DNA from 2 places in the Corynebacterium sp. ED61 genome. Region 2 is predicted to be linked to the other one. Evidence: predicted binding sites of a transcription regulator. Region 2 holds the regulator's gene; the other holds the start of a gene.
The links. Region 2 encodes LexA, which represses DNA repair genes until DNA is damaged. Its sites were predicted from a motif close to CGAACANNTGTTCG; they were not measured.

Region 1 (7,827 bases), on a different contig from region 2:
GCAGGTCACTTCGATGGGCGGAGTGCTTGTGGTGTGCGCCTCCGCGAAGCCGGCCTTGGCCTCCCTGACCGTAAGCCCGCTCCACCACGCGAAATCCTGCGCCGTGGCCGGGCCGTGCGAGTTGATGTAGCGCGTCGCAAGCTCGCCGATAGCACGCTCCCGTCCCAATTTCTTATCGACGTCACGCGCCTGACCAACCACCTTGTCATGCAGCACAAACGATTCCAGATTGCCGTGGGGAGGGCCCTGGATAATCTCGCCCTCCCCGCCGAAGTGCCGCAGCATGTGCGGGCCGCGCTGTTCATCGGGATCCACGCCAGCTTCGCGGAAGACCTCGTAGCACTGCGTTCTGGACAGCGGTTGTTGAGCTTGTTCGAGAGCCTTGATGAGCGCAGTGCGAGCTGTGTCTACTGCGTCGTCCGTGAGACCCAACCCCGCCCGTCGCTTACTCGAAGCTGCCTGGACTCGTGGCGTGCACACGCGAGTCACCCAGCTGACATCCGGCGCGTAGAGCGCGTGATGTGTGCCGCGTTGGGACCAGCTGCGCACAACGTGACCTTGCTTAATCGCCTCTTCTACGTGCTGTTTGTCCGTGTTTGAGCGGATGGCGAGGGCATCTAGTCCGGAATTGCGGAGCTGGAACTGGGTGGCGACCATCCACTCGGTGACGGCTGCGACTGCTGTGACTGCTGTTGCGGCTGCGACGGGATTATCGGCGCCGTTGATTTGGAGAGGATGGGCCTGGCTGGGGGCCAGTAGCTGCGCGATCAACCGGCGTGCGCGGAGTTCATCGGGGGAGATGGTCTTGGTGGTGTTGTGCGGCATCGATGACCTTCTGGTGCGTGGGTTTATTGGTTTGTGAGGGGCGGGGAAGGGTGTTGTGTGCGGGTGAGTTTGGCGTCGGCGAGAAAGAAAGGGGACTGGCTACCGACCGTAATGGTGGGCGTGAAAAATTTTTGAAGAAAGTTGGCGGTAGGGGTTGTGGAGGTTAGATCAGGTGTTCTAAACTGTAGCTAGGAAATTTGCGGGAAGCAAGTTGGGGATGCGGCAGCAGGGGCTTGTTGTCGTGTTGAGACATAAGAGGGGATTTGGGGGTGATGAACGTGAGTAGTCCTATATGTGATGGCGCGGAGGGGTCGAGTGCGGCGGCTAATTTTGGCGCGGGGCACGTCGATAGTTTGCAGGACTTTCAGGCGGATCTGGAGCTTTTGGCAGAGGTAACGGCGCGCGTGGCAGGGCGTAACGCTGATATGTGGGAGCGGATCAGTGCAGATGAGCGTCCGGATTACTATGCGCTGGTCACCACCTCAAGAAGGATGCTGACTAATGCCGATGTGGGGTTCGTGTGCGCGCACGAGGAACATATGCCGTTGGGCAAACATAAGCGCCCGCAGTGGCTGATGATGGAGTTTGGATTTACCTCGCTGGAGGCTCGCGGGATTATGGTGGCGGTGGAGCGCTTGGATGATCGGCCGAAAGGGCCAGATGTGCGCCCGTCGAAGAAATATATGCCTAAAATCCATGAACTGGTGAAGAATGGAACTCTGAATGAGGAGGGGGTTCGCCGGGTCGATAAGGCCATCAAATCCATGCCGGATAGAACGCATGATCTACTCGTGGAGCGCGGAGACAAGATCATTGCAGACCTAGCGGAACAGTGTGGACCGGAAGTGTTGAACGAGCTGAATGATTTACTGTGGGCGCTACTTGGAGAGGAGGAGCCCGAGTATGAGCCCAAAGATCACGGTCGGAAGCGAGGTATCAAGATCTCCCGGCAAGGCGCGGATGGGATGAGCTCCATCAAAGGTTGTCTGACCCCGCGATGTGCAGCCGTGTTCCAGAGGCTGCTCGCAGACCATGCGACGGCTGGTGGGCTGCTCAAAGACAGCGAATTGAGTGATCACGGTTTCAACGATGATCCACGGAGCCCTTCGCAACGTGCGCACGACTGTTTGGAGTCTGCGTTGTTTAACAGCTTCTCCAGAGAGGAGCGCGAGACTCTGCGCGAAGAGTTTGGCAACGCTTTCGGGGAGGAGTTCGGTGAGTGGGGCTCGCAGGCGGACGATAGCTCTAATTACGAGGAGGAAGGGCTAGGCGAAGAGGGGCTGAGACGACGCGACGTTGAGGAGAAGGCTGAAGAGGATGTTAAAGAGGAAGGCGATGAGGAATTCATCCCGCCATTACGCGACTTTGAACTGAAACCGCGGCGGGGCAGTACCTCGATAGTGGCCGTGGTGAACCTCCGTGAGTTGTTGGAGGGGCGCGGATTCGGACTGACTGATACGAACATGAAAATCGGTATGAACGAGCTGATCGAGGGGACTTTGGCGCGAGATTTCTATCTGCAAGTTCTGGATCTCAACGGCAGAACTCTGTGGTTAGGCAGGTCGCGGCGTCTGGGCAGTCTGGATCAGTACCTCGCACTGTGTGGTGAGGAAGGAGGTTCGACGGCACCTGGCTCCACTGCACCTCCTGCTCGCTGCCACATGCATCACATCAAGGGCTGGGAAGAAGGAGGTATGACTGACCTAGAAAATTTGACCTTTGCTGATCCTCGCATGCACGCCCGAGTGGATGACTCGAGAAAGAATCGAGACCGTTGGTGGACTCTTAGCGCGGACCCGAGCACAGGGGACAAAGTGATATGGATTCCGCCGGGATTTGACGATCCACAAAGACGGCCACGGCGAAACTTGAATCCCACCACTTCAAGAACACCTGGACGAAAGCTGCAAGACGGAGCGAGGCGAAGGTGGAGGGGTGCAAAAGCAGAGCGGAAGTGGGTGCGTGTGGGAGACTGACTTTTGGGGAGTGGAAGTAAGAAAGTGAGAGTTGGGAAGTAAGGCTGGAGGGGCTGAGGGCAGAAGTAGGCTGGGGACGAAATGGGGCAAGTTGAGGAACGCGCGATAAAGCTGCCCTCACCTGCGGATTAGGTGCGGAATGAAGAATCTGTGTAGAGTTACCTCTCGTTCCTAACGAACATTTATGTCTACATAGACATGCCCCGTTCGTCTAGCGGCCTAGGACGCTGGCCTCTCACGCCGGTAACACGGGTTCAAATCCCGTACGGGGTACCAACCGAAAAGTCCCCTCTCTCGTCAACGTTGTAAGCGTTAACCGGAGAGGGACTTTTCTTTGTTTAGCCCCTAATTAACCTCAGGTTGCTGCAGCAGCGCGTGAACTTAACCCAGCTGCTCTTCGATTTGGCGAGCTGCTTCCTTGAGTTGGCTTCCGAACCGCTCCGCAGGAGCGCCCCCAATTCGGCCAACCGGTCCGGAGATGGACAGGGCTGCGATCAGGGCGCCGCTGGCGTCGAAAATGGGTACGGACGCGGAGGCAAGTGAGGGGTCGCGCTCGGCTGAAGACTCGGACACGCCGTCGCGCACAATTCGTTCCAGTTCCTTAGCGTCGAAGGCTGCGGTAGGAAGAACGTCTTTTTGCAGAGAGGCAGAACCGTATGCGACCAGGATCTTCGCGGCGGAACCTGCCTCGAGTGTCATGCGTGTGCCCACGGGGACGGTATCGCGCAAACCTGCGGTTGGTTCTGCGTTGGCAATGCACACACGCTCCATGCCGCTGCGCCGATACAGCTGCACGGATTCGTTAGTCTCCTGCATGAGGCGCGGCAAGATGTGCTCTGCGGCGTCCTCGAGGCGGGAACTAGAATGAGGAGCAAGTTCAGCCAACGCAGGGCCGGCAGTCCACTGACTATCAGGCATGCGCTCAATCAGTCGATGCTTCTCCAAGGCCACGGCGATACGGTGGGCCGTGGCACGGGGGAGTCCGGTGATTTCGCACAACTCGGCGAGGTTGCGCGGCTCCTTGGCGATCACGCTGAGGAGGAAGATCGCGCGATCGAGAACCTGGATGCCACTTACGGCGGGCACGTCTTTGTTTTGTCCCATGATTTGATACTATACATTCCATCCAGTGGAACAAGCCATGTGAGACGCAACTGTGGTCACTCGGCTGGGGCAGCTTTGGAAACCATCCAAGCCCCGTGCATTGTGGGCAACCACTAGGTCACCGCAAGCAATCCACTAGAAGACTTCTGCAACAGAACATGCAGCAGACTCTGCATGAGACAACGAGGAGAGATCGTGACGGACAAGCCTTTAACTCTCGCCGAAAAGGTGTGGCGCGACCATGTAGTCGCCGAAGGTCAGGATGGCGGGCCAGATCTGCTGTTCATCGACCTTCACCTCGTCCACGAGGTCACCTCTCCGCAGGCATTCGATGGACTGCGCCAGGCCGGCCGCAAGGTTCGCCGTCCAGACCTGACCATCGCCACGGAGGATCACAACGTTCCTACCATCGGTGTGTCCTCCGGCAACCTGCTGGAGATCCAAGAGCCAACATCTCGTCTCCAAGTCTCCACCTTGCGTGACAACGCTGAAGAGTTCGGCATCCGCCTGCACTCCATGGGTGATATCGAGCAGGGCATCGTCCACACCGTGGGCCCACAGCTCGGCCTGACCCAGCCCGGCATGACCGTGGTGTGCGGTGACTCCCACACTTCTACTCACGGCGCGTTCGGCTCCATCGCCATGGGAATCGGCACCTCTGAGGTGGAGCATGTCATGGCCACCCAGACCCTGCCACTGAAGCCATTCAAGACCATGGCCATCGAAGTTTCCGGCGAGCTGCAGCCTGGCGTGACCTCGAAAGATCTGATTCTGGCCATCATCGCCAAGATCGGCACCGGCGGCGGCCAAGGCCACATCATCGAGTACCGTGGCGAGGCCATCCGCAAGCTGTCCATGGAAGCCCGCATGACCATGTGCAACATGTCCATCGAGGCCGGCGCCCGCGCAGGCATGATCGCCCCAGATGAGACCACCTTCGAGTACGTCAAGGGACGCCCTCACGCACCTCAAGGTGAACAGTGGGACGCCGCGGTGGAGTACTGGAAGTCCTTACAGACCGACGCCGACGCAGACTTCGACACCGTCGTACACATCGACGGCGCAGCCCTAACTCCCTTCGTGACTTGGGGTACCAACCCCGGTCAAGGCCTGCCTCTGGGAGAGACTGTCCCGGCTCTGGAGGACTTCACTAACGACAGTGACCGTGCCGCCGCTGAGCGCGCATTGGAGTACATGGACCTCGAGCCCGGCACCCCCTTGCGTGAGATCAAGATCGATACCGTCTTCCTCGGTTCTTGCACCAACTCCCGTATCGAGGATCTCCGCGTGGCAGCGGAAGTCATCAAGGGACACAAGGTTGCCGATGACGTGCGCATGCTCGTGGTTCCATCCTCGGCTCGCGTAAAGGTGCAGGCCGAAGAAGAGGGCCTGGACAAGATCTTCGAAGAAGCTGGTGCCGAATGGCGCACGGCGGGCTGCTCCATGTGCCTGGGTATGAACCCAGATCAGCTCGATGTCGGAGAGCGCTCTGCGTCCACCTCCAACCGCAACTTTGAGGGCCGTCAGGGCAAGGGATCCCGTACTCACCTGGTCTCGCCTCCTGTCGCAGCGGCAACGGCCATCCGTGGCACCTTGTCTTCACCAGCTGATTTGGAGCCGGCGTTGGCGTCGGCACAAAACTAGGGCAACACAGCAGGGCCTGCGGCGAACAACCTCGCCGCAACCTACGCGCGGCCCGCTCAGCGCCTCATAGCTCAACACACGAGACCTCATTTCCAACTTCCCACCCGTCAGGAGTTAGCCCATGGAGAAGTTCACTACCCACACCGGCGTGGCAGCACCGCTGACCCGCTCAAACGTGGACACCGACCAGATAATCCCCGCCGTCTACCTAAAGCGCGTGAGCCGCACCGGCTTTGAAGACGGCCTGTTCGCCGCATGGCGCAAAGACCCCACCTTCGTGCTCAACCAAAAGCCTTATGAGAATGCGTCCGTGCTGGTCGCGGGCCCAGACTTCGGTACTGGTTCCTCGCGTGAACACGCAGTGTGGGCGCTGATGGACTACGGTTTCCGCGTGGTTCTCTCCAGCCGCTTCGCGGACATCTTCCGCGGAAACTCAGGCAAGGCGGGCCTGCTCGCGGCGCAGCTGGAGGAATCGGATATCGAGCTGATCTTCAAGCTGCTGGAGCAGAACCCCGGCCAAGAAATGACGATCAACCTGGAAGAGCGCACCGCAACGCTGGGTAATCACACCTTCCAGATTGAGGTGGACGATTACACTCGCTGGCGCTTGATGGAGGGCCTGGATGACATCGGCCTGACTCTGCGCCAGGAGGACAAGATCGAGACTTACGAGAAGTCTCGTCCGGCGTTTAAGCCACAGACCCTCTAGGGTCGCAGCTACTTCACCGGCAGGGGGCTGGCCAGGTAGTCCAGCCCCAGCAGCTGGTCGCCCCTGAAGTGCAGCACCCAGATGCTGGATTTCTTCACGCGCATGTCCTCGATTTCAATATCCTGATCTGCGCAGATGCGTCCCATAACTCCGGGGATTGCGGTACCTTGGCCAACCACCACGGAGATGGGGGCAGCGGTTGCAGCGTGGAAGGCATCCACGGCAGCGTTGGGATCTTCGCGCCATCCGGAATCGCCGAGCTGCGGGTTCACGTTCAGTTCCAAGCCGAGGTCCTGAGCGGTGGGCTCAGCGGTGTGTACGCAGCGCTCGGGGTAGGCGCTGGCCAGCTGGGTGGGGCGGTAGCCCTCCACAGTGGACACGAGCATTTCGGACTGGCGGCGTCCCTTCTTGGTCAGCGGGCGCAGGTTGTCGTCGCCGGCCCACCCCTTACGGTCGTGAGCCTTGGCGTGGCGGATGTAGAGCACGCGGCGGTCGCAGCCCAGGGAAAGCAATCCGCGGGCAGCGTCGATGACTTCGCGGTCAACATCGTAGGTGAGCAGCTCGGCGGCTTCGTCGAAGCTGACCCAACGGAGTTCATCGACTTCCTCGTTGGCCACGAAGGTTCCCGAGGTCACCTCAGCGGTCCAGTAGTAGACCACCTTGGTGCGGGAGCTGACTGGGTAGTGCACGTAACCCAGCAGCCAGCCGAGGGTGGCATCGAGTCCGGTTTCCTCTTTGATCTCGCGGAGCGCCGTGCCAGGCAAATTCTCGCCGGGGTCAACTTTGCCCTTGGGTAGGGACCAGTCGTCGTAACGAGGGCGGTGAACCACTGCGATCTCAATGCCTTCGTTTCCACCCAAGCCAGCGTCCGTGAAGCCCTCGCCCTGGCCGGCAGGGGAGCCTTCTGGTCGACGCCACAGCACTGCGCCTGATGCGAAGGTAGGACGCGCGAATTCCTCAGCCGGGCGGGATCCGATGCGGCTGATGTGTCCGGTGCCGTGGTGAGACAGCGCGAGGGACGTGGACAAATCGCCGATTCCAGAATGGGAGATCACAGAGTCAATTCCTCACAAAGCAGGTGTTTAGTGCAGTTTTTCATTAAGCTGCCGTCACAGGAACAAAAATTCGCTCACCGTATTCGCGCATTTCCAGCTTCGCGCGGGTGTTTGGTCGTCATCGAGCGGTAACTAGCAGTTATCGTTTCAAAGTATCGCATAATGAGCGCACAGAACAGGATTGAGGAAGGAAGCGGATGGTACAGGTCGCAGTGATGGGGGCAGGATCCTGGGGCACCACGGTGGGCAAGGTTTTCGCAGACGCCGGCAACCAGGTTTCCGTGTGGGCCCGGCGCGAGGAAGTCGCCGCCGACATTCGCGATAACCACCGGAATTCTTCCTACCTCGGGGATATCGCGCTTCCGGAGTGTCTCTATGGAACTTCCGATCCCGCCGAGGCACTCCAGGATGCGGAGATCGTTGTGTTTGGCGTGCCGTCGCAGTCGTTGCGCAAGAACCTGGAGCAGTGGAAGGGGTTGATTTCTTCCGACGCCTCGCTTGTGTCGCTCGCAAA
Region 2 (7,827 bases):
GACGGTAGGCAGCGTTCAGCTGGAGGGCATTGCGTGGGGTTCGGTTGGCATCATTGTGGGCTATCCAGTGATGCGTTGGCTTTACGATCACGTGGGGGAAGGCCGATACGTCAATACGGCACGCGCGGAATAGTCGTGGTGGCGACTGCTGAATACCGGGTGGCTACTTTTTAGCGAAGGCTACAGAAACTCCAGCATTCTCTAGTGCGGCGACGTAGGACTCGTGTGGTTGTAGGTCAGTGACAACGGTGCTGATGTCTTCAATAGCAGCGAAGCTGACTAAGTAATCCAGCCCGAACTTTGTGGCATCTACGAGGGCTATGACGTGCTCGGCGTGTGTGACCATGGCGCGTTTCACAGCGCCCTCTTCTTCATCAGGGGTGGAGAGCCCGTGATTTAGGGTAAGAGCGTTGGTGCCTACAAATGCCACATCAGCTCTGAGAACTGCGATGGTTTGGGTGGCGATATTGCCTACGACCGCTTGCGCCTGTGGGCGTACTTTGCCGCCGAGAAGCTGGATATCGAAGTATTCGGAATCTGCCAGAGTTTTGGCGATGGGTAGTGAATTCGTGATCAGCTTGTAGGGAGGAACATAACCGCTGGTAGGGGCGTGGGGGATGCTCTCTAGTCCCGAGGTGGCGAGAGCTTCTGCCATGAGAGCGGTAGTGGTTCCTCCGTCGAGAAACAAGGTGCGGCCAGGAGGCGGAAGTAGCTCGAGAGCTCTGCGAGCAATACGCCGTTTAGCGTCGAGCGCAGATTGGGCGCGCGATTCGAATGGGGTGAATTCCGTGCGGTAGTTCTGTGACGGGACCGCGCCACCGTGTACTCGGCGAATTCCGCCTTGTGCATCGAGTGTGGCCAGGTCGCGCCGAATTGTTTCTGCCGTGACGCCAAACTTCTCCGCGAGCTCAATTACCGTGACGCGACCCTTAACGGCGGTCAACGACAATATTTGCCGGCGACGTTCAGTGGACCGCAACGGCATGGGCGGACGACCTTTCTCCTAGGGCTAATCGATTACCTCGTCTAGATCTTACGGAGGACGGCGACGACCTTGCCCAAGATCTCCGCCTCTTCAGCAGGAATTGGTTCGAACAGATCGTTGTGGGGGAGCAGCCACAATCCGTCTTCGTTCTTGTGCCATTCCTTAACGGTGGCGTCTCCATCAATCATCGCGGCCACAAAATCGCCCAGTTCTGCGACCTTTTGGGACTTGACGACGACCCAGTCTCCATTGAAGATGCCGGCATCTCGCATGGATTCACCGACAACCTGCAGGAGGAAAAGTTCTCCACTGCCCACGAGTTCATTTGGGAGGGGGAAGACCGCTTCTACGTTTTCCTCAGCCAATATCGGAGAACCAGCGGCGATCTGACCGACGACGGGAACATACGAGGCTTCAGGGCGCGCATCACTGGCTTCAGTGGCGTTTTCGCTTGGCTTAGACCGTCCTGGGGATGATTCATATCCGCGAATATCAACTGCACGCGGCTTCTTGTCTTCTCGGCGAAGCAGCCCCTTCTCCTCGAGCTGGGTCAAGTGATAGGACACCGACGAAGTGGACTGCAGACCAACGGCCTCTGCAATTTCGCGGATGCTTGGGGGGTAGCCACGCAGCACCTTGGAATCAGTGATGACTTCTAGAATGCGCCGCTGGCGCTCACTGAGAGAATCGCGACCCTTTCCCTTGGCGCTTGCCGCCTTATCTGCTGCGGACTTACGGGGTCGGCCTGGCTTGCGGCGGGCCTCGGGTGCGACGGGCTGCTCATCTCCGGCGGAAGAAAGTGGACTCATGTGTGCTCCTTGAAGATTTCGACGTGGTTCTCACCCTACCTCATCAACGTCACTTAGTCTGGTTCATCTGTTCGAAAAAGCTTGGAAAATGAATGGACAGTTTAGAACGGGCGTGCTATTTTTCCATTAAGGCATGAAATCGAACGTTCGTACCAAAGGCGTTCAGTGTTCGATTAAATCCACTCTGGTTGTCTAGCCGGTGAGTTTAATGATCTTCGTGCCTGTTCGGATGGCTCGCAGGTAGTCGATGGCCGCACTGGTCGTGAGAATTACATGCGTGAGCTAGCCGAAGTGGCAAATGCATGAAATCACCGAGGTTTGTCCTCATGACGATTGTTTGAGAAGAAAGAAGGCCAATATGACTACTGCGCTGACTCGCCCGGATTCCCGTTCTGTTCGTACTGCACGTGCAGAGCGTATCGTGTCGTCGATCCCCGCACAGAGCGGTTCTACCATCAGTCCACCTCGGGAATCTTTCACGGACCTTCTTGTTCCGAAAGTTCCTGAATCCACGCAGCGTTCGAACACCCATGGGCAGGGAAGGGCGATCGTTCCTTCACGAGCGCGTGTTCGTAGGAGCGAGCGTCTGGTGGAAGATTCTTCTGCAGCGTTCGATAACGCATCATCTAGGTTCTTGGAACGATGGACGCAGAATGTAGAGAAGTTCGTTACCTCTCCAGGTGGTATGTCCCTTTCGGTGGGGACCATGGTTCTGACTATGGGTTTGAGCCCGCTATTCCTTTAAACGCTGCATCGGGACTAGCATGAGTGGCGTGCTGTGCCCTTCTTGTAGTTCCCAACAGTCGCGTGTAGTTGATTCCCGAACCGTGGAAAGCGGTGTCGCGATTCGCCGTCGTCGAGAATGTCTCGAATGTGAAACCCGTTTTACCACCGTGGAACGCTCCGTTTTGCTGGTTACTAAGCGCAGCGGGGTGACTGAAGAATTTAGCCGCGAGAAAATGATCAAAGGCGTTCGCCGGGCATGCCAGGGTCGTGATGTGTCAGATGATGCACTTAAGAGACTGGCCCACGAAGTAGAGCAGAACGTTCGCGCTGTTCACGGTTCACAAGTGCAGGCCAACCAAATTGGCCTCGCGATTCTGGAACCTCTAAGGAACCTGGATGCAGTGGCCTATCTCCGCTTCGCCTCTGTGTACAAGTCCTTCGATAGCGCAGAGGATTTTGAGCAGGAGATCGAATCACTCCGCGCTCACCGCGCCCGTAGCTAGCTAAGATGCAGAGCTCAGCACTGAATCTTCCGAGGCCTTGAAGCACAACCCCTAGCGAATCTTGTCGAGTGCCTTCTTAATCCTCTGGACAGATACCGAGCGTGCGGTACCCAAGTTTTGCGCAAACAAGCTGACCCTGAGCTCTTCAATCATCCAGTGGATCTCCTTGATCTGCGGAGAAGCCGCTCGCGCCTCAGGCAATCTATCCAGGGTCTTAGCCAGGTATCTTTCCGCGTCTAAGACTTGCCCGTCCAGCACTTCTTCCTTGTCCGGATCAGTCTCCATCAGGTCCAACCTGGCCTGCATGGCAGCCACGTACCGCGGAACATGCCTAAGTTGAGCAACCCCATGGCGCGCCACGGCATGAGATCCCACATAGAAATCCAGTTGCTGACGCATTGCCTCTATGGGCTCGCCACTCCACTCCCTTAGTTCCTCGGCCATGTCCGCAACCGCCAAAACTGCAGGTGCAACTTCCACCACAGCCTTTCGGACCCCAGTGGCACCCTGCTTCCGAGCAATGTTAATGACTTCTGCGCACCGGTCTGGATCTCGAATAACTGGTCCGTGCTCCTGCAAAATACTCTTGCACGTCACGGTGACAAGATCTTCCAACAGTGAGTCAAAGCCCACATACGGGAAATTCTCCAACGCAACGCGCTGTCGCAGCGGCAGGCCTTTGAGCATCTGTGCGCGCGAGACGGCTACCGTCTTCGTCATCATGGTCAAAACCGTCTTGAACTGCTGTGCAGCAGCCGCTTGCGGCGTGGGGAACGCTCGTAACACCACGCCCTTGTCCACGGAGACGATCGCGGGGTAGGCCACCACAGTCTGCCCATCGACGATGGTTTCTACCGTCTCTGGAACCGTCCCTATGTTTTCTGCATCCCAGTTGGCGGCGCGGGCCAGCACACCGCCAGTGGCAGCACCGCCGCGTCCTGAAGCGTTGCGTCCGCCAGGTTTACCCTGCGCAGAATTCTTATCTCGACCATTCCCGGACTTAGTCTTATCGCCACTTTTCGGCCTTCCGTGGCGACCATGAGAAGCTGCGTCGGCGGGATCGGGCGCATCAGATCCAGAACCCAGGCTGCGGGCTGCGGCTTGCGCAATAGCGTTGGTGACCTGAGAGGTGAGTCGCTGTTGGAGCGCAGCGACGTCGCGGTCCTGATCCACCACATGGCCTCGTCGATCAATGGCAGCCACGTTCATCCGCAGGTGGGATGGCACCTTGGACCAATCAAAGTCCGATGCGGAGATTCCACTGCCACCAAGTGACCGAAGCGCATCAGCCAGCGCTGCATCGATGGCTCCGTCGAAAGGCGTCATACGTTGCAGTGCGTGTTCCGCGAAGTCCGTAGCGGGCACCACGCTCCTGCGTAGTGGCTTGGGCAAGCTCTTAATCAGCGATACACACAGTTCCTTGCGCAGCCCGCTGACCAGCCACTGCGTGGCTTGGGAATCGACCGTAGCCAACAAGGGAAGTGGCACGCGCATGGTGATTCCGTCACGCGGGTCTCCCGGCTGGAAGACATAGCTGAGTTCGAACTCTAAGCTGCCCTGCTGCCACACGTCAGGGAACTCGTGGGCGGCTGTCGCCCCCTCAGCGGATTCGATTAGCGCATCGGCGGAAAAGTCCAGCAAACCGGCGTCGGTATGACGGGCCTTCTTCCACCACGCGTCGAAATGCCGAGCTGAGGTGACAGAGGCAGGGATCCGGGAATCGTAGAACCGGAACAGAGTGTCGTCGTCGACAATAATGTCCCGCCTGCGGGCCTTGTCTTCCAACAAGCTGGCCTCGTTCAACAACTCCTGGTTGTGATGGAAGAACTTGTGGCGCGTGGTCCAATCGCCTTCCACCAGGGCATTTCTGATGAACAGTTCGCGCGCCAGTGGTTTGTCGATTCGTCCCAGGTTGACGGTTCGGTCCGCAACCAGCGGCAATCCGAGCATCAAGACCTTTTCGTGGACCATCGCTGCGCCGCGAGAGCTAGACCAATGTGGTTCGGAATGCACAGTCTTGGTCATGTGTGGCGCGATGGTTTCCACCCACGCAGGATCAATTGGACCGGCCGTGCGCGCGAAAACCTGGGAGGTTTCCACCAGTTCGGCAGCCATGACCCACTGCGGTGGTTTTTTGGACAGCTGGGAACTGGGGTGGATGACGAAGTGCGTATTGCGCGTGCCAGTGAACTGCTTGGAGTTGCCTTCCCGCATGCCAATATTAGTCAGCAGGCCGGTGAGTACTGATTTGTGCACCGCGTCTTCATGGATGTTTTCTTCGTCGAAGTCCATGTCGCGCACGTGGGCAATGTTGGGGATGCTCCACGAGAGTTCCTGGATGACTGTCAGCAGCTGGCGCACCAAATCCATCCATTCGCGAGAGCGCATGTAGTGGATGAATTCGCTCTGGCAGAGCTTGCGGAACTGGTTGCCGCTGAGTTCCCGACGATTGTGCTGCAGGTAGTTCCAGAGCTTGAGCACGCTGATGAAGTCCGAGTCCGCACCGAAGCGGGCGTGCAGCTGGTCCGCCTTGCCTTGGTGTTCGAGCGGACGTTCCCGCACATCCTGAATGCTCAAGGAGGCCACAATCACCGCGACTTGTTCCAGAACGTTGTTGTGGTGGGCTGCCTCGAGCATGCGTGCCAACCGAGGATCGGTGGGAATGCGAGCCATATCGCGGCCAGTTTGGGTTAGTTGTTGTTGCCCGCCGGCCTGGTGCTTTTTTCCCGACGCCACCTTCAGCGCGCCCAGCTCGTGCAACAGCGCCACACCATCGCGGACGGACTTCTTATCGGGAGCTTGGAGGAAGGGAAACTCGTCGATATCCCCGAGACCCAGTGCGATCATGGAAAGAATGACGCTGGCCAGGTGCGTGCGAAGAATTTCCGGGTCGGTGAACTCCGGGCGAGCGTGGAAGTTTTCTTCCGAGTACAGGCGGATGGCGATGCCGTCTGCGGTTCGGCCACAGCGGCCGGATCGCTGCGTTGCACTAGCTTGGCTGATCTCTTCGACTGGGAGGCGCTGGACTTTTGTGCGGTGGGAGTAGCGGGAGATGCGTGCCAGGCCGGTATCCACCACGTAATGAATGCCGGGCACGGTCAGCGAGGTCTCCGCAATGTTGGTAGCTAGCACGATGCGTCGCTTACCACCAGGGGAGAAGACTCGATGTTGCTCGGCGTTGGAGAGTCTGCCGAATAGCGGGAGTATGTCGATCTGCTCGCCCCGGTTGTGGGGGAAGGCGGCGTGTAAGGCGTCTGCGGCATCGCGGATCTCTCGTTCTCCAGAGAAGAAGCAGAGGATATCGCCGGGGCCAGTCCGCACGAGTTCGCGGCAGGCTTCCACGAGACCGTCGAGAGGATCGACTTCCGTTTCCGTAATCTCGCCAGTCTTGTCGTTGAGATGCTCGCGAACCAGCGGCCGGTAGCGAACTTCCACCGGGTAAGTGCGACCGGACACTTCGATGATCGGCGCGGGCTTTCCTGCAGCATCGCAGAAGTGCTCTGCGAATGCCTGGGGGTTGATGGTCGCGGAGGTGATGATCAGTTTGAGATCCGGGCGCTTGGGTAGCAACTGCTTGAGGTAGCCCAAGAGGAAGTCGATGTTGAGGCTGCGTTCGTGGGCTTCATCGATGATGAGTGTGTCGTAATCACGCAAGAGCCGGTCGCGTTGAATCTCATTGAGAAGCACACCGTCCGTCATGAGCTTGATGGCGGTGGACGAACTGATGTTGTCATCGAAGCGGATCTTGTAGCCCACCAGCTTTGCGTTCTCTGAACTGGAGGAGGTGAGTTCTTCATCGATACGCTCCGCGACGCTGCGGGCGGCGATACGGCGAGGTTGAGTATGACCTATGAGCTGGGAACGTCCACGACCGAGCTCGAGGCACATTTTCGGAATCTGGGTGGTCTTGCCGGATCCAGTTTCGCCCGCGATGATGACCACCTGGTTTTCAGAGATCGTCTTCATGATCTCTTCACGCCGCTCGCTGACCGGCAGTTGATCCGGAAAGCTAATGGGACCAATGGTGCGCACGGGGCGTGAGGGGCGGGACGAGCGACCTCTCCGACGTTTACGACGTTGGGGACCGGACGTGCCGCGGGGGTGTCCGTCATGTCGTGGTTTGTCGCTATTGGGGGTACTCACCAAAAAGATTCTAACAAGTGGCCTGCGGGCTTCTTCATTTCCGCCCCACGCTCGACTCTCGTTTGTTTAGTATTGCCTAGCTAATGAATATCTAATTCGAAGAAAGTGAACGACGCTGATGGTTAAAGACACCATGGGGCAGTCCCGCACGCACACCGAAGCCACTCTGGCTCAAGCCACCGAGGTAGCGGGAAGCGTGTTCAATTCCCCGTTTTCCCGCCGCATCTTTTTCGCTGGGATGGCCGCAATCAGCGGCAGCGTGCTGTGGTCTTCCATCTCCCAAAGAGCCGCCGGGGCGCAATCTGGAGGATCCCTCGAAGTTGGCCGTGGCATGGCAGACATGACTGGAGAGCCGTGGGGCGCGGGAATGAATGGGTATGCCGTGCTGGAGCAATCGTCCATTGGGCTACAGCGTCGTCAATATGCACGTTCGTTCATCTTCGTGGACCCCGATAGCGGGCAGCGAGTGGTGCACTGCACAGCGGATGTGGGCCTGATGTTTCAGTCCATTCACCTAGAAGTGTTGCGGCGGTTAAAGGCAAAGTTCGGCGACTTGTACGGCCAGCACAACGTGCTGCTGCACGCCCAGCACACGCACATTGCCCCGGGTGGTACCTCTGCCCACCTCATGGTGGACATCACTGTGGGCGGATTCCGTCCC

Region 1: a site for LexA is predicted at 991-1,004, ahead of IM764_RS08555 (HNH endonuclease signature motif containing protein). Genes of this name have one in related genera too.

The regions. Positions count from the first base shown of each region.
Region 1 covers NZ_JADGIT010000007.1:56,940-64,766, forward strand. Annotated here, with positions in the region: gene IM764_RS08550 (winged helix DNA-binding domain-containing protein) at 1-825, opposite strand, end outside; gene IM764_RS08555 (HNH endonuclease signature motif containing protein) at 1,104-2,801, shown strand; tRNA gene IM764_RS08560 (tRNA-Glu) at 3,002-3,077, shown strand; gene IM764_RS08565 (IclR family transcriptional regulator) at 3,183-3,905, opposite strand; gene leuC (3-isopropylmalate dehydratase large subunit) at 4,080-5,549, shown strand; gene leuD (3-isopropylmalate dehydratase small subunit) at 5,671-6,258, shown strand; gene IM764_RS08580 (NUDIX hydrolase) at 6,267-7,313, opposite strand; gene IM764_RS08585 (NAD(P)H-dependent glycerol-3-phosphate dehydrogenase) at 7,511-7,827, shown strand, end outside.
Region 2 covers NZ_JADGIT010000011.1:316-8,142, forward strand. Annotated here, with positions in the region: partial or broken gene IM764_RS09860 (solute carrier family 23 protein) at 1-133, shown strand, start outside; gene IM764_RS09865 (DeoR/GlpR family DNA-binding transcription regulator) at 164-979, opposite strand; gene lexA (transcriptional repressor LexA) at 1,027-1,794, opposite strand; gene nrdR (transcriptional regulator NrdR) at 2,568-3,023, shown strand; gene hrpA (ATP-dependent RNA helicase HrpA) at 3,075-7,166, opposite strand; gene IM764_RS09885 (neutral/alkaline non-lysosomal ceramidase N-terminal domain-containing protein) at 7,285-7,827, shown strand, end outside.